One region of the Bradyrhizobium sp. USDA 4506 genome, then DNA from elsewhere that is predicted to be linked to it. Evidence: predicted binding sites of a transcription regulator. Region 1 holds the regulator's gene; each other region holds the start of a gene.
The links. The regulator PhoB, encoded in region 1, activates phosphate uptake and scavenging genes when phosphate is short. The targets are predictions, from matches to a motif close to TGTCATNNANCTGTCAT.

Region 1 (7,170 bases):
CCGGCGCGAATATTTCTGGTCGTACAAGATCGTGATCGTCAATTCGGGCCCGGAAACGGTGCAGCTGCGGACGCGGCACTGGATCATCACCGACGCCACCGGCCGCCGCCAGGAGGTGCGCGGCGAGGGCGTGGTCGGCGAGCAGCCGGTGCTCGCGCCCGGCGAACGCTTCGAATACACGAGCGGCGTGCCGCTGCCGACCGCCTCCGGATTCATGACCGGCAGCTATCAGATGGTCACCGAAGCCGGCGAGCGCTTCGACATCGACGTGCCGACATTCTCGCTGGACAGCCCGAGCCCGGGCGGGAAAAGGGTGCTGAACTGACGCGCAGCAATGCACGTCATCGCCGGGCTTGACCCGGCGATCCATCGCTTCAAAAACGCTTTTGCCATGATGGATGGCCGGGTCGAGCCCAGCCATGACGAAGGTCACCTGTTACTCCACGCCGGCTTCCTGCGGCGTGAATTCATACACCGACGAGCAGAACTCGCAGGTCACGACGACCTTGCCGTCCTTGACCATCTCGGCGCGGTCGTTCGGCGCAAAGCTCTTCAGCATCGACGACACCGCGTCGCGCGAGCAGGAGCATTGCGCGCGCAGCGTTTGCGGGTTGAAGACGCGCACGCCGCGTTCGTGGAACAGGCGATAGAGCAGCCGCTCGCCGGACAGATCGGGATCGATCAGCTCGACGTCCTCGACGGTCGAGATCAGCGACTGGCCCTCGACCCAGGCGTCATCGTCCGGCACGCTATGCGTGGCCGTGCCTTCCGGCGCATCGCCGGGATGCAGATCGGCCTGCTTGGCGCGCTCGGGCGCCTTGGGCAGGAATTGCAGCAGGATGCCGCCGGCGCGCCAGCGCAGCTTGCCGCCTTCGCCGCCGCGCATCTCCTCGCCGACCGCAAGCCGCACCCGCGTCGGGATCTGCTCCGAGCGCAGGAAATATTCGTGGGCCGCCTCTTCCAGGCCGCCGCCGTCGAGCGCGACCAGTCCCTGGTAGCGGCTGGTGTTAGAGCCCTGATCGATGGTCATCGCAAGGTGGCCCTTGCCGAGCAGCTCGCCCGAACTCTGGCCATTCTTGAGGCGCGATGCGTCGTAGCGCGCATAGGCGCGCAGCCGGTCGGGCGCCTGGAAATCGACGATCAGGAGCGAGACCGGACCTTCGGTCCGGGTCTGCAGGATGAAGCGGCCCTCGAACTTGACCGACGAGCCGAGCAGCGTGGTGAGCACGATCGCCTCGCCGAGCAGCTTGCCGACCGCGGGCGGATAATCGTGCTTGTGCAAGATCTCGTCGAGCGCGGGGCCGAGCCGGGTCAGCCGGCCGCGCAGGTCCAGCGCGCCGACCTCGAAGGCCAGCACGGCATCGTCGACCGGAACCGCTGATGGCGCGCGAACCGGCGCCTCGGGCGTGATTTTGATGTCGGGGGATTGTGAAACCATGGCGCTCTATCTGGGGTCTCGGACCATGAAATAAAGGGGTTCACTAACGCGGATATCTCCGTCGTCCCTGCCTTGTGCGCAATTGCGCACTGGAGCAGGGACCCATAACCACCGATGTGAGCTGCTGCATCAAGCTGGTGCCCCAGCCTTCGCAACAATTGACAGCGGTGGTTATGGGTCCCGGGTCGCGCTTCGCTTGCCCGGGACGACAACGCTTACTGATCTACGACTACGCGACCGCGTCGAAACACCAGGCCAGAATGCCCTTCTGCGCATGCAGGCGGTTTTCCGCCTCGTCGAACACCACGGATTGCGGCCCGTCGATCACCTCGTCGGTGACCTCCTCGCCGCGATGCGCGGGCAGGCAGTGCATGAACAGTGCGTCCGGCTTGGCGAGCGACATCAGCTTGGCATTGACCTGATAGGGCCGCAGCACGTTGTGGCGGTGCTCGCCCTCCTTGTCGCCCATCGACACCCAGGTGTCGGTGACGACGCAGTCGGCGCCGCGCACGGCGGCTTCCGGATCGGTGCCGAGCATGATCGGCGCGCCGGTCGCCTTGATCCAGTCGCGCATCGGCTTCTTCGGCGAGAGCTCCGGCGGGGTCGCGACATTGAGCTGGAACTTGAACCGCTCTGCGGCATGCGCCCAGGAGGCCAGCACGTTGTTGTCGTCGCCGGTCCAGGCCACGGTCTTGCCCTCGATCGAGCCGCGGTTTTCCTCATAGGTCATGAGGTCGGCCATCACCTGGCAGGGATGCGAACGCCGGGTCAGGCCGTTGATGACGGGAACGGTAGCGTGCGCCGCGAGCTCGAGCAGCGCGTCATGGTTGAGGATGCGGATCATGATCGCATCGACATAGCGCGACAGCACGCGCGCGGTGTCGGCGATGGTCTCGCCGCGGCCGAGCTGCATCTCGGCGCCGGTCAGCATGATGGATTCACCGCCGAGCTGGCGCATGCCGACGTCGAACGACACCCTTGTGCGGGTCGACGGGCGCTCGAAGATCATCGCCAGCGTCTTGCCTTCGAGCGGCTTCCTGCCCTTCTCATGCGCCTTCAGCTTCGCCTTCATGGCGGCTCCGGCGGACAGCATGTTGCGCAGCTCGCCGAGCGGCAGCTCGTTGATATCGAGGAAGTGACGGACCGGCTTGCTCATTATCCAGCCGCCTTCTTCGGCTGCGCCGCCGACAGCACAGAGCAGGCGCGCTCGAGCGCGGTGATCGACTGGTCGATCTCGGGCTCGGTCACGATCAGCGGCGCCAGGAACCGCACCACATTGTCGCCGGCGCCGACGGTGAGCAGCTTCTCGCTGCGCAGCGCGGCGATCAGGTCGCCCGACGGCACCACGGCCTTGACGCCGATCAACAGCCCCTCGCCGCGCACCTCCGACAGCACGCCGGGATAGCGGTCGACGACGGAAGCGAGCTTCTGCTTGAGCAGCAGCGACATCTTCTGCACATGCTCGAAGAAGCCGGGTTTCAGCATGACGTCGAGCACGGCATTGGCGGCGGCGACCGCGAGCGGATTGCCGCCGAAGGTCGAGCCGTGCGAGCCGGGCGCCATGCCGGCCGCAGCCTGCGCGGTCGCCAGCACCGCGCCGATCGGAAAACCGCCGCCGAGCGCCTTGGCCAGCGACATCACGTCCGGCGTGACGCCGGTGCGCTTGTAGGCGAACAGCTCGCCGGTGCGGCCCATGCCGGTCTGCACCTCGTCGAAGGCGAGCAGCAGGCCGTGCTCGTCACACAGCGCGCGCAGTGCCTTGAAGAACGCCTGCGGCGCCGAGCGCACGCCGCCCTCGCCCTGCACCGGCTCGATCAGGATGCCGGCGGTGTGCGGGCCGATCGCCTTCTTCACCGCCTCGATGTCGCCATGCGGCACCTGGTCGAAGCCGTCCATCGGCGGGCCGAAGCCTTCGAGATATTTCGCCGAGCCTGTCGCCGCCAGCGTGCCCAGCGTGCGGCCGTGGAAGGCGCCCTCGAAGGTGATGATGCGGTAGCGCTCGCCATGGCCCTTGGAGAAGTGATAGTGGCGGACCAGCTTGATCACGCCCTCCATCGCTTCGGCGCCGGAATTGCAGAAGAACACGAAGTCGGCAAAGCTCTGCTCGCACAGCCGTGCGGCAAGCACCTCGCCGTCCGGGCTCTTGAACAGGTTCGACATGTGCCAGAGCTTGGTCGCCTGTTCCTGCAGCGCCTTGACCAGATGCGGATGCGCGTGCCCGAGCGCGTTGACCGCGACGCCCGAGGTGAAATCGAGATAGCGGTCGCCGTTGGTTGCGATCAGCCAGGCGCCCTCGCCGCGCTCGAAGCCGAGATCGACCCTGGCGAAGACGGGGAGCAGATGCGACGTGGCAGCGTTGGTCATGGCGATCACTGACGGTTTTTAAGCCGACAATTGCCGCTGCGCCTTGACGCCAGCGCAGCAACGGCCAGCTTCGGAAAACAAAACGGCCGCCTTTGCGGGCGGCACGTGGCGGGCATTCTATGCTGCGGTCGGTAAGTGTCAATCGCCACGAAGTGGCCTTCCTGCAATGCGAAACGAGCGCAATCCGGAGCATTCCGGTGCGGTGGAAAAGCCTCATCGTGATGCTTAACTGTGTGGGAACATGTGGACGCACGGCCGCGGACTCTTGCGCCAGAGTCACGCCATATTGTAGCGTTTGGCCTGTCGGGTACGACATCTCGTGCGGCGGTACTGGACCCTCTAAGTAGCCTTTGTGTCTCGCGTAAACGTTCGGGCGCAACACCGTGCCCGGCGAGGGCTAAGGGATTCTGGCCGCAGGGATATTTGTCCAGATTGGCTCGCAGCGCCGCTCCAATGATTGGCCGGCGCTACGCGAAGGGAAGAATGCGATGACTGTATTGACCTGGTCCGACGATCGCGTCGAGCAGCTGAAGAAACTCTGGGAGTCCGGCCTGTCGGCCAGCCAGATCGCGGCGGAACTTGGCAATGTGACGCGAAACGCCGTGATCGGCAAAGTGCATCGGCTCGGCCTCTCCGGCCGCGCCAAGGCACCCTCCACGGCCGCGCCGCGGCAGCGCAAGGCTCGCCCGGCCCAGCACATGATGCGGGTGGCGCGTCCGGTCTCGCGCGGCAACACCGCGCTGGCGCACGCCTTCGAGGTCGAGATGGAGCCCGATCCGATCTCCTACGACAATGTGGTGCCGATGAGCCAGCGGCTCTCGCTGCTGGAGCTCAACGAGGCCACCTGTCATTGGCCGGTCGGCGATCCCTCGAGCCCGGAATTCTTCTTCTGCGGCGGCAAGGCGCTCGCCGGCCTGCCCTATTGCGCGCATCACTCGCGCGTCGCCTACCAGCCCGCCGCCGATCGCCGCCGGCCGTCGGCGAAACCGCAGATCAAGTGAGCACTCGGGAAAACGACGGAAGACCTCAAAAACAAATCCCCGCGAAAGCGGGGATTTTTTGTGTGATGCGTAGCCCATTACACCACCGGCGTCGTCCCGGCGAAAGCCGGGACCCATAACCACTAATGCGTGTTGTTAGAAAGCCGTCTGGCCGCGTGCCGATTGCACTGGCCGCGGCGTATGGGTCCCGGCTTTCGCCGGGACGACGCCGTGTTGCGGTTTATGAATGCCGCATGGCCGTTACGGCTGTGGCTCGGCCTTGGCAAAGCGGTCGTCGAGCGCGTAGCCGGCGCCGCGCACGGTGCGGATCGGATCCTGCTCGCGGCCCGGATTGAGCAGCTTGCGCAAGCGGCCGATATGCACGTCGACGGTGCGCTCATCGATGTAGATGTCGCGGCCCCAGACGCTGTCGAGCAGTTGCTCGCGGCTGAACACGCGGCCGGGATGCTCGAGGAAGAATTCGAGCAGGCGATACTCGGTCGGCCCGAGATCGATCGGACGGCCCGAGCGCGCCACGCGGCGCTTCTCGCGGTCGAGCTCGATGTCGCCATAGGTCAGCACGGTCGCAAGCCGCTCCGGGCTGGCGCGGCGCAACAGGCCCTTCACCCGCGCCAGCAGCTCCGGCACCGAGAACGGCTTGACGATGTAATCGTCCGCGCCGGTGGCAAGCCCGCGCACGCGCTCGCTTTCCTCGCCGCGCGCGGTCAGCATGATGATCGGAAGCTGCTTGGTCTCGGGCCGCGCCCGCAGGCGGCGGCACAGTTCGATGCCGGACAGGCCCGGCAGCATCCAGTCCAGCACCACGAGGTCGGGAACGCGCTCCTTCAGCCGTGTATCCGCATCGTCGCCGCGCCCCACCGTCTCGACATCGTAGCCTTCCGCATCGAGATTGTAGCGCAACAGCGTCGTCAGCGCTTCCTCGTCTTCGACTACCAGAATGCGTGCGCTCATCGGTCTAAGTTCTTTCTCTGTGGTGATCCGTTGCCCAGACGCAAACCGAAACGCTTACTTCCTTGAGCATAGTCCCCGCGGAAACGATTTGTCGCGAGGATCATCCAGTTTCGCTCTTGCCGGTTCCGTGCTTGCCGATCATGCCTCAGTTGCCCGGCACCGTGGTGGCAAAAGTGGTCATGTCCCCCTTCGGGCGCTTGTCGGTGATCTGCTGGCCCTCGATCATGTAGAACACGGTCTCGGCGATATTGGTGGCGTGATCGCCGATCCGCTCGATGTTCTTGGCGCAGAACATCAGATGGATGCAGAACGAGATGTTGCGCGGATCTTCCATCATGTAGGTGAGCAGTTCGCGGAACAGCGAGGTGCAGATCGCATCGACCTCCTCGTCGCCCTTCCAGACGTTCATCGCCGCCGGCAGGTCGTGCGCGGCATAGGCGTCGAGCACCGACTTGACCTGCGACAGCACGAGGTCGGTCATGTGCTCGAGGCCGCGGATCAGCTTCAGCGGCTGGAAATCGCTCTCCAGCGCCGCGACGCGCTTGCCCATGTTCTTGGCGAGGTCGCCGATCCGCTCGAGATCGGTAGCGACGCGCATCGCGCTGACGATCTCACGCAGGTCGATCGCCATCGGCTGGCGGCGCGCGATCGTCAGCACCGCGCGCTCTTCGATGTTGCGCTGCAGATTGTCGATCTCGATGTCGGCGGCGACCACGCGCTTGCCGAGCGCGACGTCGCGACGGATCAGCGCGTCGACCGACTCGGTAATCATTCGTTCGACCAGGCCGCCCATCTCGGCGACCAGGCGGGTCAACTCCTGCAGGTCGCTGTCGAATGCCTTGGCGGTATGTTCAGAAGCCATCGCTTGTCTCCCTCAACCATGATCCCGGGGATCATGGCTTCGTGTCCTGAATTTTAGCATGACCTGATCGGAAAACCGGTTTCCACTTTTCCGGATCATGCGCCGGTCAACCGAACCGGCCGGTGATGTAGTCCTGGGTGCGCCGATCGCTCGGTGAGGTGAAGATCTTGTTGGTGTCGTCGAACTCGATCAGCTCGCCGAGATACATGAAGGCGGTCTTGTCGGAGACGCGCGCCGCCTGCTGCATGTTGTGGGTGACGATCGCGATCGTGTAGTCCTCGGAGAGCTCCTGGATCAGTTCCTCGACCTTGGCGGTCGAGATCGGGTCGAGCGCCGAGCACGGCTCGTCGAACAGGATCACCTCGGGGCGCACCGCCACGGTGCGCGCGATGCACAGGCGCTGCTGCTGGCCGCCGGAGAGCGACAGGCCGGAGGCGTTCAGCTTGTCCTTGACCTCGTTCCACAGCGCGCCGCCGCGCAGCGCCTTCTCGACCCGGTCGTCCATCTCGGACTTCGAGATCTTCTCGTAGAGGCGGATGCCGAAGGCGATGTTC
Region 2 (7,170 bases), 2.7 Mb from region 1:
ATCGTCGATCAGGCCGAACTTGCCCTGCGGCGCGATGAAGTCGGCGATCGACTTGTAGTGCTGGTCGGTGAAGGTGAGGCTGGCGACGAGGCCGACCGGCGGCAGCCTCAAGCTCTCGATCTGCTCCTTCATCGGCTGCGAGTGGTCGATCACCGCATGGGCGCCGAGATCGCGGCACCACTTTTGCGACTCCGGCCGCGTTGCTGTCGCAACCACGGTCAGTCCGGTCAGGCGGCGCGCAAGCTGGATCAGGATCGAGCCGACACCGCCGGCGCCGCCGATGATCAGAAGCGTGCGCGGATCGAGGCTCTTGCCCGGCACCGCGCCGAGCCGGTCGAACAGCAGCTCCCACGCGGTGATCGAGGTCAGGGGCAGGGCGGCGGCCTGCGCGAATGACAGCGACGCCGGCTTGTTGCCGACGATGCGTTCATCGACCAGATGAAATTCCGAATTGGTGCCCTGGCGCAGGATCGAGCCCGCGTAAAACACCTCGTCGCCGGGCTTGAAGAGCGAGACGTCGGGCCCGACCGCGTCGACCACGCCGGCCGCATCGAAGCCGAGGATCTTGTATCCGCCGTCGGTCGGCGCCGCGCGCTTGCGCACCTTGTAGTCGACCGGATTGGCCGAGATGGCCTTTACCGCGACGCGGATGTCGCGCCCCTTCGGCTCGGGCTTGGCGATCTCGAAATCGACGAGCGAATCCGCCGCCTCGATCGGCAGCGATTTTTGGTATCCGACGGCCTTCATGCCTGGTCTCCGTGGTGGGCGATTGCCTGCCGATTAACTGTCGCGCTGGCTTCCATTTGGCAAGTACTGTAAAAACAGGGAACTAGTCCCTGTTTGTATACTATTGGGAAAATACTGGATGAAACGGAAGAATTTCGCGCGCCGGCCGGGCTGCGCGGTCGAGGCGGCGCTCGACCTGATCGACGGCAAGTGGAAGGGCGTGATCCTGTACCACTTGCAGGCCGGCACCCAGCGCTTCGGCGAGTTGCGGCGGCGGATGCCCGGCATCACCCAGCGCATGCTGACCAAGCAGCTGCGCGCGCTCGAGGACGACGGCCTCGTGATCCGCAAGGTCTATGCCGAGGTGCCGCCACGGGTCGAGTACACGCTTTCCGAACTCGGCGAGAGCCTGCGCCCGGTGATCGATATTCTGAAAGCCTGGGGCGAGGGCCATCAGGAGCGGCTGTCCTGCGCGCCGGCGCCGGAGGTTGTTGTGAAGAAGTCGAAGCGCGCGGCCTGAAAGCATGTTCGCGCGACGCGCTCCGCTTCACCTCGCCCCGCGTGCGGGGAGAGGCATAGGCCGCCTACGGCGGCCGTTCTCAAGAACGCCGAAGCGGTGCTTCGGCTATGACGCATCGTCAGATGCGTTCCGGGTGAGGGGGAGCCTCAGCAAGCGCAGCTGCTGCCGAATACGCGGAGAGGGCCCCTCACCCCAACCCTCTCCCCGTAAGAACGGGGAGAGGGAGCGCGGCGCCGTCCTGTCAATATTCGACCGATCTCATTCAGCTAGAAACGCGTGAACCAAACGCTCGATGAAAACGGCCGGAGCGATGCCCCGGCCGTCTATGAGTTGGTCTCAGCTCCGATCAGCTCAGAACGCAACCTGCGTACGCAGCGCGACCGCGTCGAACTTCGAGCCGACGTCCGCAGCCGAGGTCGCCGAGGCCTGCTTGGCGATATCGCCGTGCAGGTAGTTCAGCATGAAGCGGACGTTGTTGTTGACGTACCAGTTCAGCGCGGCGGTGTAGACGGTCTGCCGTCCGCCCGCGATGCCGACCGCCTGCGCGATCTGATCGTTGAGGTCCATCGTGCTGACGCGGCCGGCGATTTCCCAGGCGCCCCAGCCGCCGCCGGCGAGCGAGAATGGATCGTGCGGCTTGATCCCGCTATAGGAGGCCGTCGCCGGATTGTAGGCGTGATTCTCGCCGGTCAGCACGTAGCCGACCTGCGCGTAACCGCCGTCGAACTTCAGGCTCGGCGCGCCGAACGGCGGCAGTCCGGTGTTCGCGGAGCGATCGACATTGAACCAGTAATATTCGCCCTGCGCGATGAACGGGCCATAGGTCGCTGCCGCCTCGACGCCGTACACCTGCGCGCCGGAGACGTTGGCGATCGCACCGGTCGAGATCAGTGTTGTCGGATCGATGCGCAGCTCGGGCCGGTCGCTGAGCGTGAGCGTCTGCGCCTGCGTGAGCTGGTTGCGCGGCGGCTGCACCAGCCATTCCGCATCGGCGCCGATGTGCACCGAATAGTTCTTGCCGCTGATCGGATTGCCGGCGACGCGGATGACGCCGCCATACTGCTCGGACGTGCCGGCCGGCGAGGCGGAGGACGCGGAGTGGATGGCGCCCGACGTCGGTCCGGTGACATAGCCGCCGATCCAGAACTGGTCGTTCCACCAGCGGGTGCCGGCGGCCGAACGGAAGTCACCGGCGGCGATGTTCTGGGCGATGATGCCGACCGAGGCGCGCTCCATGAACAGGATGTCGTTGGAGCTGGTCGCTTCGTCGAGCGTCCACGGCACGTCCATGATGCCGCCTTCGATCGCCATCTTGCCGCCGAACGGCTTGAAGCCGGTGTAGCTCAGATACGCATTCTCGATGCCCGAGGTGCCGCCGCCGGGCAGTGATCCCGGAGCCGCGCCGCCGAAGCCGTCGGACGAGCCGCCGAAATCGTAGATCAGCGAGTAATTCCAGTCGCCGAAGAATTTGCCGACGATGCCGATGCGTGCGCGGCGGACGTTCTCGCCGCTGTCGAGCTTTTGCGGCGAGGTGCCTGCGGTGTTCGGACGATAGTCATAGCCGCCGACATCCCAGTGCACGCGACTCGTGATCGCAACGCAGTTCTGTTCGTCCGCGGTGCAGATCGTCGGCCGGTTGTTCGGCATCGTCACCACGACGCCGGACGGCGCGACCGGGCCCTTCACCGGGATCGCGGCGTTGGCGGTCGCCACCCGCGCGGCCTTGGCATCCGCCGCCTTCGCATTGGCGTTTGCGCTGGCTGCGCTTGCGGTATTGGCGTTGGTCTGCTTCTGCAGTTTGTCGAGCTTCTGCTCGAGCATCTTCAGCTGCTGCTTCAGCAGCGCGATCTCCGCATCGCTGCCGCCTCCGGCCGATTGCGAATAGGCCGGCGAGGCGGCAAGCGCCCCTGCCAGGCCTATGGCGATTGCACTGACTTTTGTTGCACCCATTGTGCACCCCTGTTGTGTTTGAATTCCCCACTCACTCACTGAACGGTCCTAGGAGCGTATCGTGACTGACGCACGACAGTGCTTCCGGGCATCGCAGTTCCGCTTGTGGTCCGCAGGCAACAAGCGGAGCGGCGCAGTGAGATGACAGCCATCATAGAAGCTTGGCGGCGCGCTTCAACGCGGCCGCTGCGGGTTGTGCACCGGTACGGCGGGGGGCCAGTTATCCGGCCGGGCGCCCTTCAATTGCCCGGCGAACACGCCTATATTCCGGCGTTTCCACGAGAGGTGAGAATGCTCCGACCTGTCCGCTTTGCTGCCGTATCCGCTCTGTGCACGTTGGCCTTCATGGGGAATCTTTCCGCAGCCGCGGCCCAGGACCGCCGCGTGCCGTCCTCGCAGGCCGAGCTGCAATTGTCCTATGCGCCGATCGTGCAGCGGGTGCAGCCGGCGGTGGTCAATGTTTACGCCGCCAAGACCGTGCAAAACCGCAATCCATTTCTGGATGACCCGATTTTTCGCCGCTTCTTCGGCGTGCCGGGACAGCAGCCCGAGCAGATGCAGCGCTCGCTCGGCTCCGGCGTGATGGTCGACGGCTCCGGCCTCGTAGTCACAAACAATCACGTGATCGAGGGCGCCGATCAGGTGAAGGTCTCGCTCGCCGACAAGCGCGAATACGAGGCCGAGATCGTGCTGAAGGACAGCCGTACCGACCTCGCGGTGCTGCGCCTGAAGGACACCAACAAGGAGAAGTTCGCGACCCTCGACTTCGCCAATTCCGACCAACTGCAGGTCGGTGACGTCGTGCTCGCGATCGGCAATCCGTTCGGCGTCGGCCAGACCGTGACGCACGGCATCATCTCGGCCCTGGCGCGCACTCAAGTCGGGATCACGGATTATCAATTCTTCATTCAGACCGACGCCGCGATCAATCCCGGCAATTCCGGCGGCGCGCTGGTCGACATGACGGGCCGGCTCGCCGGCATCAACACTGCGATCTTCTCGCGCTCCGGCGGCTCGCAGGGCATCGGCTTTGCGATCCCCGCCAACATGGTGCGCGTCGTGGTGGCCTCCGCCAAGAGCGGCGGCAAGAATGTGAAGCGGCCATGGCTCGGCGCGCGGCTGCAGGCGGTGACGCCGGAGATTGCCGAGACGCTCGGGCTGAAGCTGCCGTCTGGCGCGCTGGTCGCCAACGTCGCGCCGAACAGCCCGGCGGCGAAGGCGGGCCTGAAGCTCTCCGACCTGATCGTCGGGATCGACGGCACGCCGATCGACGATCCCAACGCGTTCGACTACCGCTTCGCGACCCGTCCGCTCGGCGGCAACGCGGAGATCGAGGTGCAGCGCGCCGGCAAGCCGGTGAAGCTCACCATACCGCTGGAGACCGCGCCCGACACCAACCGCGACGAGATCGTGCTGACCGCGCGCTCGCCGTTCCAGGGCGCGAGGGTCGCCAACATCTCGCCGGCGCTGGCCGACGAACTGCATCTCGACGCCGGTGCCGAGGGCGTGGTGGTGACTGATCTCGCCGGTGACGGCACCGCGGCCAATGTCGGCTTCCAGAAGGGCGACATCATCCTCGCGGTCAACAACGAGAAGATCGTGCGGACCAGCGACCTCGAGAAGGCATCGAAGACGGGGACGCGGGTCTGGCGCATCACGCTGGTGCGCGGCGGCCAGCAGATCAACGTGACGCTCGGCGGATGAGCCCCAAGCAACCGCGAGAGGCCGGCAACCTCTTTGCTGCGGCGGGGATGGAGCAGGACGCGCCGCACCCGCTGCCGGACCGGCTGCGTCCGCGCACGCTGGCCGATGTCGTCGGCCAGGATCACATCCTCGGCCCTGACGGCGCGCTGACGCGGATGCTGGAGACGCGCACGCTGGGCTCGCTGGTGTTCTGGGGACCGCCCGGCACCGGCAAGACCACGGTGGCGCGGCTTCTGGCCGACGCCACCGAGCTGCATTTCGAGCAGATCTCCGCGGTGTTCTCCGGCGTCGCCGATCTCAAGAAGGCGTTCGATGCCGCGCGTGCCCGCCGCGAGACCGGCAAGGGCACGCTGCTGTTCGTCGACGAGGTGCATCGTTTCAATCGCGCGCAGCAGGATTCCTTCCTGCCCGTGATGGAGGACGGCACGGTGGTGCTGGTCGGCGCCACCACGGAGAACCCGTCCTTCGAGCTCAACGCGGCGCTTCTGTCGCGCGCCCGCGTGCTGGTGTTTCACTCGCTCGATACGGCGGCGATCGAGAAACTGTTCGCCAATGCCGAGAAGATCGAGGGCAAGCCGCTGCCGCTCGATGCCGAAGCCCGCGCCGTGCTGGTGCGGATGGCCGATGGCGATGGCCGCGCCTCGCTGACATTGGCCGAAGAGGTCTGGCGCGCCGCCCGCAAGGGCGAGGTGTTCAACGCCGAGCAGTTGCAGGCCATCCTGCAACGCCGGGCGCCGATCTACGACAAATCGGCCGACGGCCATTACAATCTGATCTCGGCGCTGCACAAGTCAGTGCGCGGCTCCGATCCGGATGCGGCGCTGTATTATCTCGCGCGCATGTTCGATGCCGGCGAGGATCCGCTGTTCCTGGCGCGGCGCGTGGTGCGCATGGCGGTCGAAGATATCGGCCTTGCCGATCCGCAGGCACTGGCGGTGTGCAACGCCGCCAAGGATGCTTACGATTTCCTCGGCTCGCCGGAGGGTGAACTCGCGATCGCGCAGGCCGTGGTCTATCTCGCCACCGCGCCGAAATCGAACGCGGTCTACACCGCGTTTGGTGCTGCGATGCAGACCGCAAAGCAGGGCGGCTCGCTGCTGCCGCCGAAGCACATTTTGAATTCGCCGACCAAGCTGATGAAGTCGGAGGGCTACGGCTCCGGCTATCAATATGATCACGACATGCCGGACGCATTCTCCGGCCAGGACTATTTCCCGGAAGCGCTGGGCCGCCAGACCTTCTACGATCCGCCCGACCGCGGCTTCGAACGCGAGATCCGCAAGCGGCTGGATTACTGGCAGCGGCTGCGCAAGGAACGGGGCGGGAGCTAGGGCAAGACGAGATTGGGCCGTGGCCGCGAATAACGCACGTTCCCGTTTCCACCTGCGGCGTGAAAGCGTCAGTTGCGGAGGCTCGCCAATGCCATATGCAACACCTTCAGGCGAGGAATACTTACGTAAGTTCGGAATATTAGAAATATATTCCTGATTTGCCCGACGTGTCAAGTTGCTTGGTGCCACGCCGATCGCCGCCGGCTCCTTTGCATGGGGTTGTTCTCGATATTTTGCCAGCGCCCGCTGCAACGGCCCATAACCTCATATTGCGCTGGCGCGTCACTTGACGCTCTTCACGAACTCCAAAATCTCGTCCGTCAGCCGCGTGTCCGGCGTGTTGATCGCATAGACCTCCGACATGTGGCTGTGCTGCGGCAGCATGAAGCTGCGGGCGCAGCCGCTCGGCCGCTTGCAGCTGGCCTGCTTCATGAGCTCGAACTGCTCGACGAAGCGCGGCGGATCGAGCTCGGCCGCGGTGATTAGGAACGGGATCGGGCTCGCGACCAGCCCTTGCAGCGAGGAGCGTTCGGCATAGCGCGAGGGATCGGAGCCGTAATAGGCGAGCTCTGCGTCACCGGCCGGCGAGGCCGTCAGATCATAGATGCCCGACACCATGATCGCGCCGGCAAGCCCGCCGCCCTTCACCTTGTGGAATTCGCCATGGGAGACATAGCTCGCGACATGGATCGCGCCGGCCGATTGGCCCATCAGGAAGATGCGCCTGGGCTCGCCGCCGCGGGAGGCGATGTTTTCCGCAACCCACTGCACGATCGCACCGATGTCCTCCGGGCCTGCCGGCCACGGAAAGGCCGGCGCCAGGCGATAGGTGGCATTGACGCCGACGAAGCCGTTCTTCACCGCCCACAGCATGATGTTGTCGTAGAACGGGCTGCCGGGCGCGCGCTTGTTGCCGGCAATGAGTCCGCCGCCATGGAT
Region 3 (7,170 bases), 3.9 Mb from region 1:
GCCGACGAAGGTCAGATCCTCGCCCTCGGTCAGGGTGTCGCCGATCCTGAGCGTGCCGTGGTTCGGAATGCCGACGACGTCGCCGGCAAAGGCCTCGTCGGCGACCGAGCGGTCCTGCGCGAAAAAGAACTGCGGGCTCGACAGGCTCATGTTCTTGCCGGTGCGCACCAGCTTGGCCTTCATGCCGCGGCTGAGCTTGCCCGAGCACAGCCGGGCGAAGGCGATGCGGTCGCGGTGGTTCGGATCCATGTTGGCCTGGATCTTGAACACGAACGCGCTCATGCGCGGCTCCGATGCCTCGACCTTGCGCAAATCCGAGTCCTGCGCGCGCGGCGCTGGCGCGAACTTGCCGAGGCCTTCCAGCAAATCGCCGACGCCGAAATTGCGCAGCGCGCTGCCGAAATAGACCGGCGTCAGGTGGCCCTCGCGGAACGCCGCGAGCTCGAACGGCTTGCAGGCTTCCGACGCCAGCGCGAGCTCGTCCTTGACCTCGGCGACGTCGAGATTGGGGTTGCGCTTGCCGAGATCGGCGATATCGATCTGCTCCGTGGCGCCGGTCTTGGCGCCGCCGCCCTCGAGCAGCCGCACGCCGCCATTGACGACGTCATAGGTGCCGAGGAAGTCGCGGCCGCGGCCGACCGGCCAGGTCATCGGCGTGGTGTCGAGCGCCAGCGTCTTCTCGATCTCGTCCAGAAGCTCGAACGTGTCGCGGCTCTCGCGGTCCATCTTGTTAATGAAGGTGATGATCGGGATGTCACGCAGCCGGCACACCTCGAACAGCTTTCGCGTGCGCGCCTCGATGCCTTTCGCGGCGTCGATCACCATCACGGCGGAGTCGACCGCGGTCAGCGTGCGATAGGTATCTTCCGAAAAGTCCTCGTGGCCCGGCGTGTCCAAGAGATTGAACACGAGGTCGTTGAACTCGAAGGTCATCACCGAGGTGACGACCGAGATGCCGCGCTCGCGCTCGATCTTCATCCAGTCCGAGCGCGTGTTGCGCCGCTCGCCCTTGGCCTTGACCTGGCCCGCAAGGTTGATGGCGCCGCCGAACAGCAGCAGCTTTTCCGTCAGCGTGGTCTTGCCGGCGTCCGGGTGCGAGATGATCGCAAAGGTGCGCCGTCGCGCCACTTCCTCAGAAAGCGGCGAGCGGGACGGCGATTCGGCTGAAACTGAAATGTCGGACATGGCGGGGCATTTGGCAGGGAAAACGGGCGCAATCAAGGGCGTTTTGTCGCAATGCGGAACGCCCGCACCATCCCCATATAGGCACCGGAAGGACGACCTTCTCCTCACCATACCGTTCGCGGGGACGACCCTGCCTTATCTGGAGGGTTCGTGATGGCTTGGACCATTCTGTTCACCGCTGGCCTGCTCGAGATCGGCTGGGCGATCGGGCTGAAATATACCGAAGGTTTCTCGCGGCTGGTGCCGTCGGTGCTGACGCTGGCGGCGATGGCCGGCAGCGTCATCCTGCTCGGCCTCGCGCTCAAGACGCTGCCGATTGGAACCGCCTATGCGGTCTGGACCGGGAGATCGGCGCGGTCGGCACCGCGGCGCTCGGCATCATCCTGCTCGGCGAACCCGCGACCGCGATGCGGCTTGCCAGCATCGGACTGATCGTTGCCGGCATCGTCGGGCTGAAGCTGGTTGGCTGATTGCTCCTTTTTGAGACGCGTTTTCTTAACGCGAACCGGCTTCCACTTCGCTCAAAACGCTACTTCAGAATCTGCACCGCCCAATAGCTCGCGGCTGCGACCGCGGCCGACGCCGGGATCGTGATCACCCAGGCGTAGACGATCGAGCTCGCCACATTCCAGCGCACGGCGGAGAGCCGCCGTGCGGCGCCGACGCCGACGATGGCGCCGGTGATGGTGTGCGTGGTCGATACGGGAACCCCGAGATAGGTCGCCATGAACAGCGTCACGGCGCCGCCGGTTTCGGCGCAGAAACCCTGCATCGGCGTCAGCTTGGTGATCCGCAGCCCCATGGTGCGGACGATCCGCCAGCCCCCCATCAGGGTACCCAGCGCCATCGCGCCCTGGCAGGCCAGCACCACCCAGAACGGAATTTCGAAGGTGTCGCCGAGATGGCCCTGCGAATAGAGCAGCACGGCGATGATGCCCATGGTCTTTTGCGCGTCGTTGCCGCCATGGCCGAGCGAATAGAGCGACGCCGAGGCGAATTGCAGGATGCGGAATGCGCGATCGACCGCGAACGGCGTCGAGCGCACCGAGAGCCAGGACACGATCGCGACCAGCACCAGCGCCAGCAGGAAGCCGACCAGCGGCGACAGCACGATCGCGAGCAAGGTCTTGGAGAGCCCGCTCCACACCGCCGCCGAAATCCCCGCCTTCGCCATGCCGGCGCCGACCAGGCCGCCGATCAGCGCGTGCGAGCTCGACGACGGAATGCCCAGCGCCCAGGTGATCACGTTCCAGACGATCGCGCCGACCAATGCTGCGAAGATCACGGTCGCATCCACCACCGACGGCTCGATGATCCCGGTGCCGATCGTGTTGGCAACGTGCAGGCCGAACACCAGGAACGCGACGAAGTTGAAGAACGCCGCCCAGAACACCGCATACTGCGGCCGCAGCACGCGGGTCGAGACGATGGTCGCGATCGAGTTCGCGGCATCGTGCAGGCCGTTCAGGAAATCGAACAGCAGCGCGACCGCGATCAGGATGGTCAGAATTGGAAGACCCAGCGTGGCGTCCACGTGATGCCCCGCTCTACACTTGCTCGATCACGATCGAGTTGATCTCGTTGGCGACGTCGTCGAAACGGTCGGCCACTTTCTCGAGATGGTCGTAGATCTCCGCGCCGACGATGTAGTCCATCGTGTTGGCGTCGCGGTGCTTCAGGAACAGCTCCTTGAGCCCGATATCCTGGAGATCGTCGACCCGGCCCTCGAGCTTGGTCAGTTCCTCGGTGATCTGGGTCAGCATCGAGACGTTGTGGCCGATCGACTGCAACAGGGGCAGCGCGCGGCCGACCAGATTGGCGCATTCGACGATCAGGCCGCCCATCTCGCGCATCGGCGGCTCGAACTCGCGCACCTCGAACAGCATGACCGCCTTTGCGGTCGCCTGCATCTGGTCGACCGCGTCGTCCATCGAGGTGATCAGGTTCTTGATATCGCCACGATCGAACGGGGTGATGAAGGTGCGGCGAACCGCGGTCAGGACCTCGCGGGTGACGCTATCGGCGTCGTTCTCGAACTGATTGACGCGCTGGCAAAAGACCGGAGTCTCCTCCCCGCCCTTCAGCATGTCCTGCAACGCCAATGCGCATTGCACGGAGGTCCGGGCGTGTCGGGCGAACAGGTCGAAAAACCGCTCTTCCTTGGGCAGGAAGGCGCGAAACCAGCGCAGCATGTCTCAGTTCCATCATTCCGGGACAGCCCTTTTAGCGACTGTCACAGAACTGTCATAGAGCATCTGGCGGGGAAAGCATCGGGATCGACCGCCCGAGCGGGCGGTCGTCCACCGCTATGTCGGCCGAAAGTCGCCGGGACCTGCCCTACAGCGACCGCCGCAACAAATGGGCCAGCTCACCGACCAGGCCACGCCGGAACAGCAGCACGCAGGCCACGAAGATCACGCCCTGGATCACCGTCACCCACTGGCCGAAACCCGCGAGATATTGCTGCATGGCGATGATCACGAAGGCGCCGACCACCGGGCCGAAGATGGTGCCGAGACCGCCGACCAGCGTCATCAGCACGATTTCACCGGACATCGACCAGTGCACGTCGGTGAGCGAGGCATTCTGCGCCACGAACACCTTCAGCGAGCCGGCAAAGCCCGCCAGCGTGCCCGACAGGATGAAGGCGAGCAGCTTGTACTGGTCGGTCTTGTAGCCAAGCGAAATCGCCCGCGGCTCGTTTTCGCGGATCGACTTCAGCACCTCGCCGAACGGCGAGTTGATGGTGCGGTAGATCAGCAGGAACCCGGCGAGGAAGCCGACCAGCACCACATAGTAAAGCACCAGCGGCTTCGAGAGATCGAAGATGCCGAGCAGGTGGCCTTGCGGAATGCCCTGGATGCCGTCTTCACCATGGGTGAACGGCGCCTGCAAATAGAGGAAGTAAAGCAGCTGCGACAGCGCCAGCGTGATCATCGAGAAATAGATGCCCTGCCGCTTGATCGAGATGTAGCCGGTGACCAGGCCGAGCAAGGCCGCGGCCGCGGTGCCGACCAGGATGCCGAGCTCCGGCGTCAGCCCCCACACCTTCAGCGCGTGGGCCGAGACGTAGCCGGCGGTGCCGAGGAACATCGCGTGGCCGAACGACAGCAGGCCGCCATAGCCGATCAGGAGGTTGAAGGCGCAGGCGAGCAGCGCGAAGCACAGCGCCTGCATGACGAAGAACGGATAGATCCCCGTCCACGGCACGATCGCCAGCAGCAGCGCCATCGCGGCGAATACGATCATCTCGTCGCGCATCGCGCGCGGCGTGATCGGAAGTGTATCGTCGGTCAATGCTGACATATCAAGCCGCCCGTCCCGTCAGTCCCGTTGGCTTCACCAGCAACACCACCACCATCAGGACAAACACCACGGTGTTGGAGGCCTCGGGATAAAAATACTTGGTCAGTCCCTCGATCACGCCGAGCGCGAATCCGGTGATGATCGAGCCCATGATCGAGCCCATGCCGCCGATCACGACCACCGCGAACACCACAATGATGAGATCGGCGCCCATCAGCGGACGGACCTGGTTGATCGGCGCCGACAGCACGCCGGCAAGCGCGGCAAGACCGACGCCGAGCCCGTAGGTCAGCGTGATCATGCGCGGCACGTTGATGCCGAACGCGCGCACCAGCGTCGGGTTCTCGGTCGCGGCGCGCAGGTAGGCGCCGAGCTGCGTCTTCTCGATCAGGAACCAGGTCGCAAGGCACACCACGAGCGAGAAGATGACGACCCAGCCACGATAGATCGGCAGGAACATGAAGCCGAGATTGACGCCGCCCTTGAGCTGATCGGGGATCGAGTAAGGCAGGCCCGAGGAGCCGAAATAGTTCTGGAACACGCCCTGCACGATCAGCGCGATGCCGAAGGTCAGCAGCAATCCGTAGAGATGATCGAGGCCGGTCAGCCATTGCAGCATGGTCCGCTCGAGGATCATGCCGAAGATGCCGACCACGACGGGTGCGATGATCAGCGCCCACCAGTAATTGATGCCGCCCAGGTTGAGCAGGAAATACGCCACGAAGGCGCCCATCATGTAGAGCGCGCCATGCGCGAAATTGATGATGTTGAGCATGCCGAAGATGACGGCGAGCCCCAGACTGAGCAGCGCGTAGAACGAGCCGTTGATCAGTCCCACCAGAAGCTGTGCGTAGAGAGCCTGCATCGAATGAGCTTTCGCTAGATAGATGAAGCCCGCCGGCCACGCGCATGGCCGGCGGGCATGATCGTCACTTCTTCAGAAGCGCGCAGGTGCTCTTGTCGAGCGGCGTGAAGGCCTGGTTGCCCGGCACGGTGCCGACCAGCTTGTAGAAGTCCCACGGTCCCTTGGACTCCGAGGGCTTCTTCACTTCGAACAGGTAGGCGTCGTGGGTGACGCGGCCGTTGGCCTCGACCTCGCCCTTGCCGAACAACGGATCGTCGGTCGGGATCGTCTTCATCTTCGCGACCACCTTGGCGCCGTCATGCGGATTGCCGCCGAGCGCTTCCAGCGCCTTGAAGTAATGCATGAGGCCCGCATAGACGCCGGCCTGCACCATGGTCGGCGGCGCGCTGTTCTTCATCCGCTCCGAGAAGCGCTTGGAGAAGGCGCGGGTCTTGTCGTTGAGGTCCCAGTAGAACGTCTCGGTGAAGTTGAGGCCCTGCGCGGTCTCGAGCCCGATCGCCTTGACGTCGGTGAGGAACAGCAGCAGCGCCGCGAGCTTCTGGCCGCCCTTGACGATGCCGAACTCGGCCGCCTGCTTGATCGAGTTGGTGGTGTCGCCGCCGGCATTGGCGAGACCGATGATCTTGGCCTTGGAGGCCTGCGCCTGCAGCAGGAAGGAGGAGAAGTCGGCGGTGTTGAGCGGATGCTTGACGCCGCCGACCACCTTGCCGCCATTGGCGGTGACGACGGACGTGGTGTCGCGCTCGAGCGCGGCGCCGAACGCGTAATCCGCGGTGAGGAAGAACCAGGTGTCCCCGCCCGCCTTCACCAGCGCCTGGCCGGTGGCGTGGGCGAGCATGTAGGTGTCGTAGGTCCAGTGCACGGTATTCGGCGAGCACTGCGCGTTGGTGAGATCCGAAGTCGCGGCGCCCGAATTGATGTAGACGCCGTTCTTTTCCTTCACGACGTTGTTGACCGCGAGCGCGACGCCGGAATTCGGCACGTCGACGATGGTGTCGACCTTGTCGACGTCGAACCACTGGCGGGCGATGGTGGTGCCGATATCGGGCTTGTTCTGGTGATCGCCGGAGATCAGGTCGATGGTCCAGCCCTTGGCCTTGAGGCCGGAGTCCTCGATCGCCATCTGCGCCGCCAGCGTCGAGCCGGGGCCGGCGAGATCGGCGTAGAGGCCGGACTGATCCGACAGCGCGCCGATCTTGACCGTCTTGTCGAGCTTTTCCTGGGCGGAGGCGACGCTTGCGGCGGACAGCACCATCGCGGTGCCGAGCAGGAGCGCCGAAATCTTGTTCTTCATGTCGTATTCCCTCGTCCTAAATTTTCTGGTTCTGGCGATATCAGACGCCGAGATAGGTATGGAGCTTGTCCATGTTGGCCGACAGCTCGGAATTCGCGAAGCCGTCGATCACCTTGCCGTGCTCGACAATGTAGTAGCGGTCCGCAACGGTCGAGGCGAAACGGAAATTCTGTTCGACCAACAGGATCGTGAAGCCCTGCGACTTCAGGCGCGCAATGGTGTGCCCGATCTGCTGGATGATGACCGGCGCCAACCCTTCGGTCGGCTCGTCCAGCATCAGGAAGCGCGCGCCGGTGCGCAGGATGCGCGCAATCGCCAGCATCTGCTGCTCGCCGCCCGAGAGCTTGGTGCCCTGGCTGGTGAGGCGCTCCTTCAGGTTGGGAAACAGCGTGAAGATCTGGTCGAGCGGCAGGCCGCCCGGCCGCACCACCGGCGGCAGCAGCAGGTTCTCGCGCACGTCGAGGCTGGCGAAAATGCCGCGCTCCTCGGGACAGAATGCGATGCCGAGCCGCGCGATCTT
Region 4 (7,170 bases), 4.3 Mb from region 1:
CGACGACCTCGCCCGCCGCGAAGCGTTCGCGCGGGAGATGGGAGGCGTTGACAAGGTCAAGCGGCAACGCGACCAGGGCCGGCTCACGGTTCGTGAGCGCATCGACAAGCTCGTCGACCAGAGCAGCTTCCATGAGGTCGGTGCCATCTCCGGCATCGCCGAATATGACGAGAGCAACGAACTCAAGCACCTGACGCCGGCGAACTGCGTGTTCGGCCGCGCCAGGGTCGACGGCCGCACCGTCGTTGTGGTCGGCGACGACTTCACCGTGCGCGGCGGCTCGGCGGATGCATCGATTTCCGCCAAGCCGTTGATGGCGGAGGAGATGGCGCACGACTTCCGCCTGCCGATCGTTCGCGTGATCGAGGGCTCCGGCGGCGGCGGCTCGGTGAAGACGATCGAGACCAGGGGCGCCGCCAATCTGCCCGGCGGCGTCGGCGGCACGCGCTGGTACTGGTACACGACCGCCAATTTGGCGCGCGTGCCGGTGGTCGGTCTCGGGCTCGGCTCGGTCGCGGGCCTCGGTGCCGCACGGCTTGCCGCCACGCATTACTCGGTGATGACCAAGAGCTCCGCGATGTTCGTCGCCGGCCCGCCGGTGGTGAAGCGCCTGGGGCAGGATCTGACCAAGCAGGAGCTCGGCGGCGCCGACATCCAGACCCGCGCCGGCGCGATCGATCAGGCCGTCGAGACCGAAGAGGAGGCGTTCGACTACGCGCGGCGCTTCCTGTCCTATCTGCCGTCGTCGGTCTACGATCTGCCGCCGACCATTCCCTGCACCGACGATCCGGAGCGTGCCGAGCAATCGCTGCTCAAGGCCGTGCCGCGCAACCGCCGGCAGGTCTACAAGATGCGGCCGATCATCGATGCCGTCGTCGACAAGGGCTCGTTCTTCGAGGTCGGCACCAATTTCGGCCGCCCGATCATCACCGGATTGGCGCGGATCGAGGGCAGGGCGGTGCTGCTGCTCGCCAGCGATCCGTTCCACTATGGCGGCTCGTGGACCGCTGACGCCTGCCAGAAGGTGGTGCGCTGGGTCGACTTCGCCGAGACCTTCCATCTGCCGGTGGTCTATCTGATGGACTGCCCGGGCTTCATGATCGGGCTCGAGGCGGAGAAGACGGCGACCATCCGCCACGGCGTGCGGGCGATGGCGGCGGTCAACCAGAGCACGGTGCCGTGGTGCACCATCATCATCCGCAACGCCTTCGGCGTCGCCGGCGTGGTGCATCAGCCGGCCAACCGCTTCTCGATGCGCTATGCGTGGCCGTCGGCCTATTGGGGCTCGCTGCCGCTCGAAGGCGGTATCGAGGCGGCCTATCGCGCCGAGATCGATGCGGCCGCCGATCCCGCCGCCAAGCTGCGCGAGATCGAGGATCGCCTCAACAAGCTGCGCTCGCCGTTCCGCTCGGCCGAGAAGTTCTGGGTCGAGGAGGTGATCGATCCGCGCAAGACGCGCTCGCTGCTCTGCGAGTTCGCGCGCCTCGCCGAACCGATCCGCAAGGCTGGTCCGCCGAGCAACATGTCGACGCGGCCGTAAGCGGCGCCTCAATCGTCATTGCGAGCGCAGCGAAGCAATCCATATAACCATGTGCTGAGGTATGGATTGCTTCGTCGCTGCGCTCCTCGCAACGACGACACGTATTTACTCCGCTTCGCGATGCACGTCGTGGATCACGATGCCCATGCCGTTCTCGGGCATCTTGATCCATTCGCGCCGCTTCAGCGAGCGCTTGGTGTCCTCGTGCCCGCTCACCCAGTGCTCGCGCATCGAGGTGCCGGAGAATTCGTGATCCTTGGCGTCGCCCTCATAGGCCTTCTGCTGATAGATCAGCTGCAATAGCGTGATGCCCGGCAACCGGGCGTTTGCCTTCTTGAGCTGGCGCTCCTCGTCCGACAGCTGATCGTCGGGGATTTTTCCCAGCGCATTGTGCAGGGCGGTGCGCAGATTGTAGGTCTTGCGATAGACGTCGGTGTTGTAGCGGGTGCGCGACGAATACATGATGTCCTTGTGCCGGGCCATCACGTCCTGGATGTCCCGCGGCAGCGCGCCGCGCGCCGAGAACAGGTCGACCTGGAACACCAGCGAATTCATGTTGTCTTCCTGGTCGAGCAGATGCTGCAGCGGCGTGTTGGACACGATGCCGCCGTCCCAGAAATGATCGGTGCCGACCTTCACCATCGGCAGCGCCGGCGGCAGCGCGCCGCTCGCCATGATGTGCTCGGGAATGATCTCGTCATGGGCATTGTCGAAATAGATGAAGTTGCCGGAGAGCACGTTCACTGCGCCGACCGCGAAGCGTATCTTCTTGGAATTGATGCGGTCGAAATCAACCAGCTCGAGCAAGGACTCGCGCAGCGGCGTGGTGTCGTAGTAGCTGGTGGCGGTGCGCGCGCCGGCCGGGCTGAACCACGGATTGGCCTGGTGCGGGGTGAAGAAGCCGGGTTGTCCGAGCGTGGTCGTCAGCCATGAGCTGGTGAAATTGCGCGCCTTGCGGAAGACGTCGCCGTCCGGAGTGTAGTGCCAGATCTTGCGGCTGGTGATGCGATCCCAGAATGTGTGCAGCCGCTCCAGCCGCTTTTCGGGCGGATTGCCGGCGATGATCGCCGAGTTGATCGCGCCGATCGAGACGCCGCAGACCCAGTCCGGCTCGATGTTGGATTCATGCAGCGCCTGATAGACGCCGGCCTGATAGGCGCCGAGCGCGCCGCCGCCCTGCAGGACCAGGGCCACACGATCGCAGCCTTCTGGACGCCGGCCCGGCGTCGCGTGTTCGATGTCGTCGAAATGCGGGGTTCGCGCGTCCATATCAGACACTCCAGAAATTCGCGGCGAGAATTCAGCGCGCCGATGACGCCGTGATGACAATTGCGGCGGCCGCGCAAGGCGCATCCGGCATGGCTGCCTGCATGGTTAGCATTGGCCCCAGTAGCGCGACGCGGGTCACGACGCGTAACCGCGGTCATGCGCCTGACGGAAATTCCTCACATCGCTGTCAATCTCGGCCGTTAGCTTCCGCGTAAACTTTTCAAACAGGGGTTATTGCGATGCGCAGGGAAGATCTGCTCAAGCTTCCGTCGATGCCGGCCGCCGGCCCGAGCTATCCCGCCGGTCCGTATCGCTTCATCGATCGCGAATTCCTCGTCATCACCTATGAGACCGATCCGGAGTTGATCCGCGCCGGCCTGCCCGAGCCGCTGGAGTCGATCGAGCAGGCGATCGTGCATTACGAATGGATCAAGATGCCCGACAGCTTCGGCTTCGGCAGCTACACCGAGTCCGGCCTCGTGATCCCCGCGCGCCTGCATGGCGAAGAGGTCAACTTCGTCTGCCAGATGTATCTCGACGATGATCCGCCGATCGCGGCCGGCCGCGAGATCTGGGGCTTTCCGAAGAAGTACGCTCATCCCAAGCTCGAGATCGTCAAGGACACGCTGACCGGCACGCTGGAATATGCCGGCCAGCTCGTTGCGATGGGCACGATGGGCTACAAGCACGAGAGCATGGCGGGCAATGGCGACGTCACCCGCGCGACGCTGTCGAAGACGCAAGTTAATCTGAAGATGATCCCCGGCGTCGACGGCCATCTCGAGGTCTGCCAGCTGGTCGCGATCAACTTGACCGACATCGTCGTCAAGGGCTCCTGGATCGGACCCGGCCGGCTTCACCTGGTGCCGCATGTCAATGCACCGGTCGCCGATTTCCCGGTCAAGCGTGTCGTCGGCGCGCACCACTTCCTCGCCGATCTGACGCTGCCGTTCGGCCGCGTCGTGCATGACTACAACAAGGAGGCTGCGGAGGCGGCGCCGACCGGCCTGGCCGCGGAGTAGGGCGGTCGCTGACATAAAACTGTAACAGGCGCGTCCTCCTATGTTGCGTCGAAGGGACGCGCTTGCTCAGCGTTGCGCGTGGGCGAGGTCTTGAACATGTCATTTCGCGCGGTTGCGTTATCGATTGCCTTGGGGGCGGGCCATGCTGGCTGATCCACCTCCCGCTCCGGTCGGGTCGCTGCTGACCCGCGAGGCGGTCCCCGGTCTGGTCTGGGCGTTCCGCCTGCATCACGACGGCCGTGCCGAGGCGCTTCCGATCGATGCGCCGATCGAACCGAGCCATGACGGAAGGCTGTGGCTGCACTTCAACCTGACCGACGTTCGCACCCGGGCATGGCTCGCCAACATGCACATCCCGCAGCTGGCGCGGGACCTGCTGCTGTCGAATGACAATTTCCAGCAGATCCACGTCGTCGACAATTGCGTCTACGGCGTGTTTTCCGATCTGGTGCGGGATATCGACGCCGCGACCCGGGAGACCGGCTTTCTCCGCTTTGCGATGACCGAACGCCTCCTGGTCAGCGGCCGCCATCAGGCGCTGTGCTCCGCCGATGCGACACGCCGCGTGCTCGAGGGCGGCCATCGCGTCGGCAGCGTCGCGGCGCTGCTGGAGAAGATCGTCGACGAGATCGCCGACACCATGGACCGCATGGCCGACAAAATCGGCACCGATATCGATGCGATCGAGGAGCGGGTGCTCGCCGAGGATACCGGATCGGAGCTGCGCAAGAATCTGAGCCGGATGCGCCGCACCTGCGTGCGCCTGCATCGCCAGCTCGCCGGCCTGCGCGTGCTGTTTCACCGGCTCGAGCAGAAGAACACCGACAATCTCAGTCCGGCGCTGCGGCTGCAGGCCGGCAAGCTCGCGCAGCGGCTCGACGGCCTCGACCACGACATCGTGGAACTGCACGAGCGCAGCCGCCTGCTCGAGGAGGAGCTGCGCTTCAAGCTCGAGGAGGAGAGCAACAAGCACCTCCACGCGTTGTCCGTCGTCACCATGATGCTGCTGCCGCCGACGCTCGTCACCGGCATCTTCGGCATGAACACCAAGGGATTGCCGTTGACCGACGTCGACAGCGGGTTCCTGGTCGCGGCCGGCCTTCTGATCGGGTCGGCGCTGCTGGCTTATCTGCTGATGCGGCGGCTCGGCATCGTCAAATAGCGCGAGCGCACCGCGGTATTCCCGATGTGCAGAGTTCTTTCCCGCGCGATGTTGGTGGCCGCGGCCCTCGCGCTCGGCGCGCCGGCGCATGCGGAGGACAAGCCGGCCGCCGACCGGATTGCGGATACGCGGGCTGCGCTCGAGGAGGCCGGCTACCAGTTCAGCCTGACCTATATCGGGGAGGGTTTTGCTAACGTCTCCGGCGGCGTCAGCAATGGCGCGGCCTTTACCGGCCGTCTCGATCTCGGCACCACCATCGACCTCGAGAAGGCGATCGGCTGGACCGGCGCGACCTTCCACGCCAACATGTACCAGATCCACGGCGACGGGCTGTCGCGGAGCTATGTCGGCAACCTGTTCCTGGTGTCCGGCGTCGAGTCGTTGCCGGCGACGAGGCTCTATGAATTCTGGATCGAGCAGAAGCTGCTCGGCGGCAAACTCTCGGTGCGCGTCGGCCAGCAGGGCTCGGACGTCGAGTTCATCGACAGCCAGTACGACGACATCTTCATCAATTCGGCGCTGGGCTGGCCCGGCATTGTCGGCACCATTCTGCCGGCCGGCGGACCGTCGCCGCCACTCGCCGTGCCCGGCATCCGGATCAAGGCCAATCTGTCCGACCGCATCACCGCCTATCTGGCGCTGTTCGACGGTTCGGCTTCGCCGCCGCAGGGGACGGACGATCCGCAGATCTTGAACGCCCACGGGCTGAATTTCCGGGCCAACGATCCGCCGTGGTGGATCGGCCAGCTCAAATACAAGTTCGAGATCGGCGAGAGCCGGCTGCCGGCGACCATCACCGGCGGCGCCTGGTATCACATGGGCTCGTTCGCCGACCAGCGCTTCTCGGCCGACGGGCTGTCGCTCGCCGATCCCGACAGCTCCGGCGACACGCGCTGGCTGCGGCGGGACAACGGCATCTTCATGGTCTACGAGCAGTTGCTTGCGCGCGCCAGGCCGGACGCTGACAAGGGCGTCGCGTTCTTCATGCGCGCCTCGGTCAGCCCATCGGACCGCAACCTGATCAGCACCTATGTCGACGGCGGCTTCCTGTTCACCGGCTTCAGCGAGACATATCCGGACGATCGGTTCGGCATCGCCGCGATCTATGCCAGGATTTCGGACGCCGCGCGTGCGCTCGACCGCGACACCCAGATCTTCACGGGCACGCCGTATCCGATCCGCGACTACGAGGCGATTCTCGAGATCACCTACCAGCACGTGGTGAACCCGAATTTCACCATGCAGCCGATGTTTCAATACATCGCCCATCCCGGCGGCGGCGCCGTCGATCCCAACGATCCGACGCAAACGCATCGGATCAAGGACAGCGTGGTGTTCGGGATGCGCACCATCCTGTCGTACTGACCGGCGCACGTCGCGCGGGAAGCGACCTCAGGCCGCGACCGGCTTCGGCACCGCCACCGATTTCGGCTGCGGCCGCGCGATCGCCAGCGCGATCAGCGCGGCAAAGATGCACAGCGCACCGGCAATGAAGAACGCCGGCAGGTAACTTTGATAGATCGTGCGCGACAGTCCGGCGCCGAACGCGGCGGCGCCTGCGCCGAGCTGGTGGCCGGCGAAGATCCACCCGAACACCAGATTGGCGCGCTCGGCGCCGAAGCGCTGCGCGGTGAGGCGCACCGTCGGCGGCACCGTCGCGATCCAGTCGAGGCCATAGAACATCGCGAACAGCGACAGTCCGTAGAACGTGAAGTCGGAGAACGGCAGGAACAGCAGCGACAGCCCGCGCAGGCCGTAATACCAGAACAACAGATAGCGGTTGTCGTAGCGGTCCGACAGCCAGCCCGAGACGATGGTGCCGAAGAAATCGAAGATCCCCATCGCGGCGAGCAGGCTCGCTGCCTGCACCTGCGGGATGCCGTAATCGAGGCACATCGGGATCAAATGAACCTGGACCAGGCCGTTGGTCGAGGCGCCGCAGACGAAGAAGGTCGCGAACAGGATCCAGAACACCGAGGATTTCGCGGAGTCGCGCAGCGTGCCGAGCGCGGCGGCCACGATCGGCGCATTGGCCGGCGGCGGCGCGGCAAGCGGCGCGGTGCCCTCGTCGCCGAACGGACGCAGGCCGACGTCGCTCGGCCGGTCGCGCATCACCATCAGCACGGCAAAGGCGGCGACGCCGAGCATGACGCAGACCAGCCCAAGCGCGACACGCC

Region 2: the regulator PhoB is predicted to act here: its motif matches at 3,258-3,274, upstream of ACVIHF_RS18565 (OprO/OprP family phosphate-selective porin).
Region 3: the regulator PhoB is predicted to act here: its motif matches at 3,417-3,433, upstream of ACVIHF_RS12700 (DUF47 domain-containing protein).
Region 4: the regulator PhoB is predicted to act here: its motif matches at 2,852-2,868, upstream of ACVIHF_RS10925 (acetoacetate decarboxylase).

What each region holds. Positions count from the first base shown of each region.
Region 1 is NZ_JBSSBM010000002.1:6,186,410-6,193,579, forward strand. It holds gene apaG (Co2+/Mg2+ efflux protein ApaG) at 1-325, shown strand, start outside; gene ACVIHF_RS31385 (Hsp33 family molecular chaperone) at 437-1,438, opposite strand; gene argF (ornithine carbamoyltransferase) at 1,668-2,594, opposite strand; gene ACVIHF_RS31395 (acetylornithine transaminase) at 2,594-3,802, opposite strand; gene ACVIHF_RS31400 (GcrA family cell cycle regulator) at 4,291-4,803, shown strand; gene phoB (phosphate regulon transcriptional regulator PhoB) at 5,044-5,754, opposite strand; gene phoU (phosphate signaling complex protein PhoU) at 5,900-6,616, opposite strand; gene pstB (phosphate ABC transporter ATP-binding protein PstB) at 6,723-7,170, opposite strand, start outside.
Region 2 is NZ_JBSSBM010000002.1:3,456,363-3,463,532, reverse strand. It holds gene ACVIHF_RS18575 (zinc-binding alcohol dehydrogenase family protein) at 1-747, opposite strand, end outside; gene ACVIHF_RS18570 (winged helix-turn-helix transcriptional regulator) at 866-1,246, shown strand; gene ACVIHF_RS18565 (OprO/OprP family phosphate-selective porin) at 1,598-3,196, opposite strand; gene ACVIHF_RS18560 (DegQ family serine endoprotease) at 3,542-4,900, shown strand; gene ACVIHF_RS18555 (replication-associated recombination protein A) at 4,897-6,231, shown strand; gene ACVIHF_RS18550 (alpha/beta hydrolase) at 6,514-7,170, opposite strand, start outside.
Region 3 is NZ_JBSSBM010000002.1:2,259,854-2,267,023, reverse strand. It holds gene ACVIHF_RS12715 (peptide chain release factor 3) at 1-1,185, opposite strand, end outside; partial or broken gene sugE (quaternary ammonium compound efflux SMR transporter SugE) at 1,339-1,655, shown strand; gene ACVIHF_RS12705 (inorganic phosphate transporter) at 1,715-2,719, opposite strand; gene ACVIHF_RS12700 (DUF47 domain-containing protein) at 2,733-3,377, opposite strand; gene ACVIHF_RS12695 (branched-chain amino acid ABC transporter permease) at 3,523-4,491, opposite strand; gene ACVIHF_RS12690 (branched-chain amino acid ABC transporter permease) at 4,493-5,356, opposite strand; gene ACVIHF_RS12685 (ABC transporter substrate-binding protein) at 5,421-6,650, opposite strand; gene ACVIHF_RS12680 (ABC transporter ATP-binding protein) at 6,691-7,170, opposite strand, start outside.
Region 4 is NZ_JBSSBM010000002.1:1,866,636-1,873,805, forward strand. It holds gene ACVIHF_RS10910 (IclR family transcriptional regulator) at 1-51, shown strand, start outside; gene ACVIHF_RS10915 (acyl-CoA carboxylase subunit beta) at 1-1,540, shown strand, start outside; gene ACVIHF_RS10920 (patatin-like phospholipase family protein) at 1,646-2,809, opposite strand; gene ACVIHF_RS10925 (acetoacetate decarboxylase) at 3,049-3,831, shown strand; gene ACVIHF_RS10930 (transporter) at 3,974-4,993, shown strand; gene ACVIHF_RS10935 (carbohydrate porin) at 5,042-6,358, shown strand; gene ACVIHF_RS10940 (MFS transporter) at 6,386-7,170, opposite strand, start outside.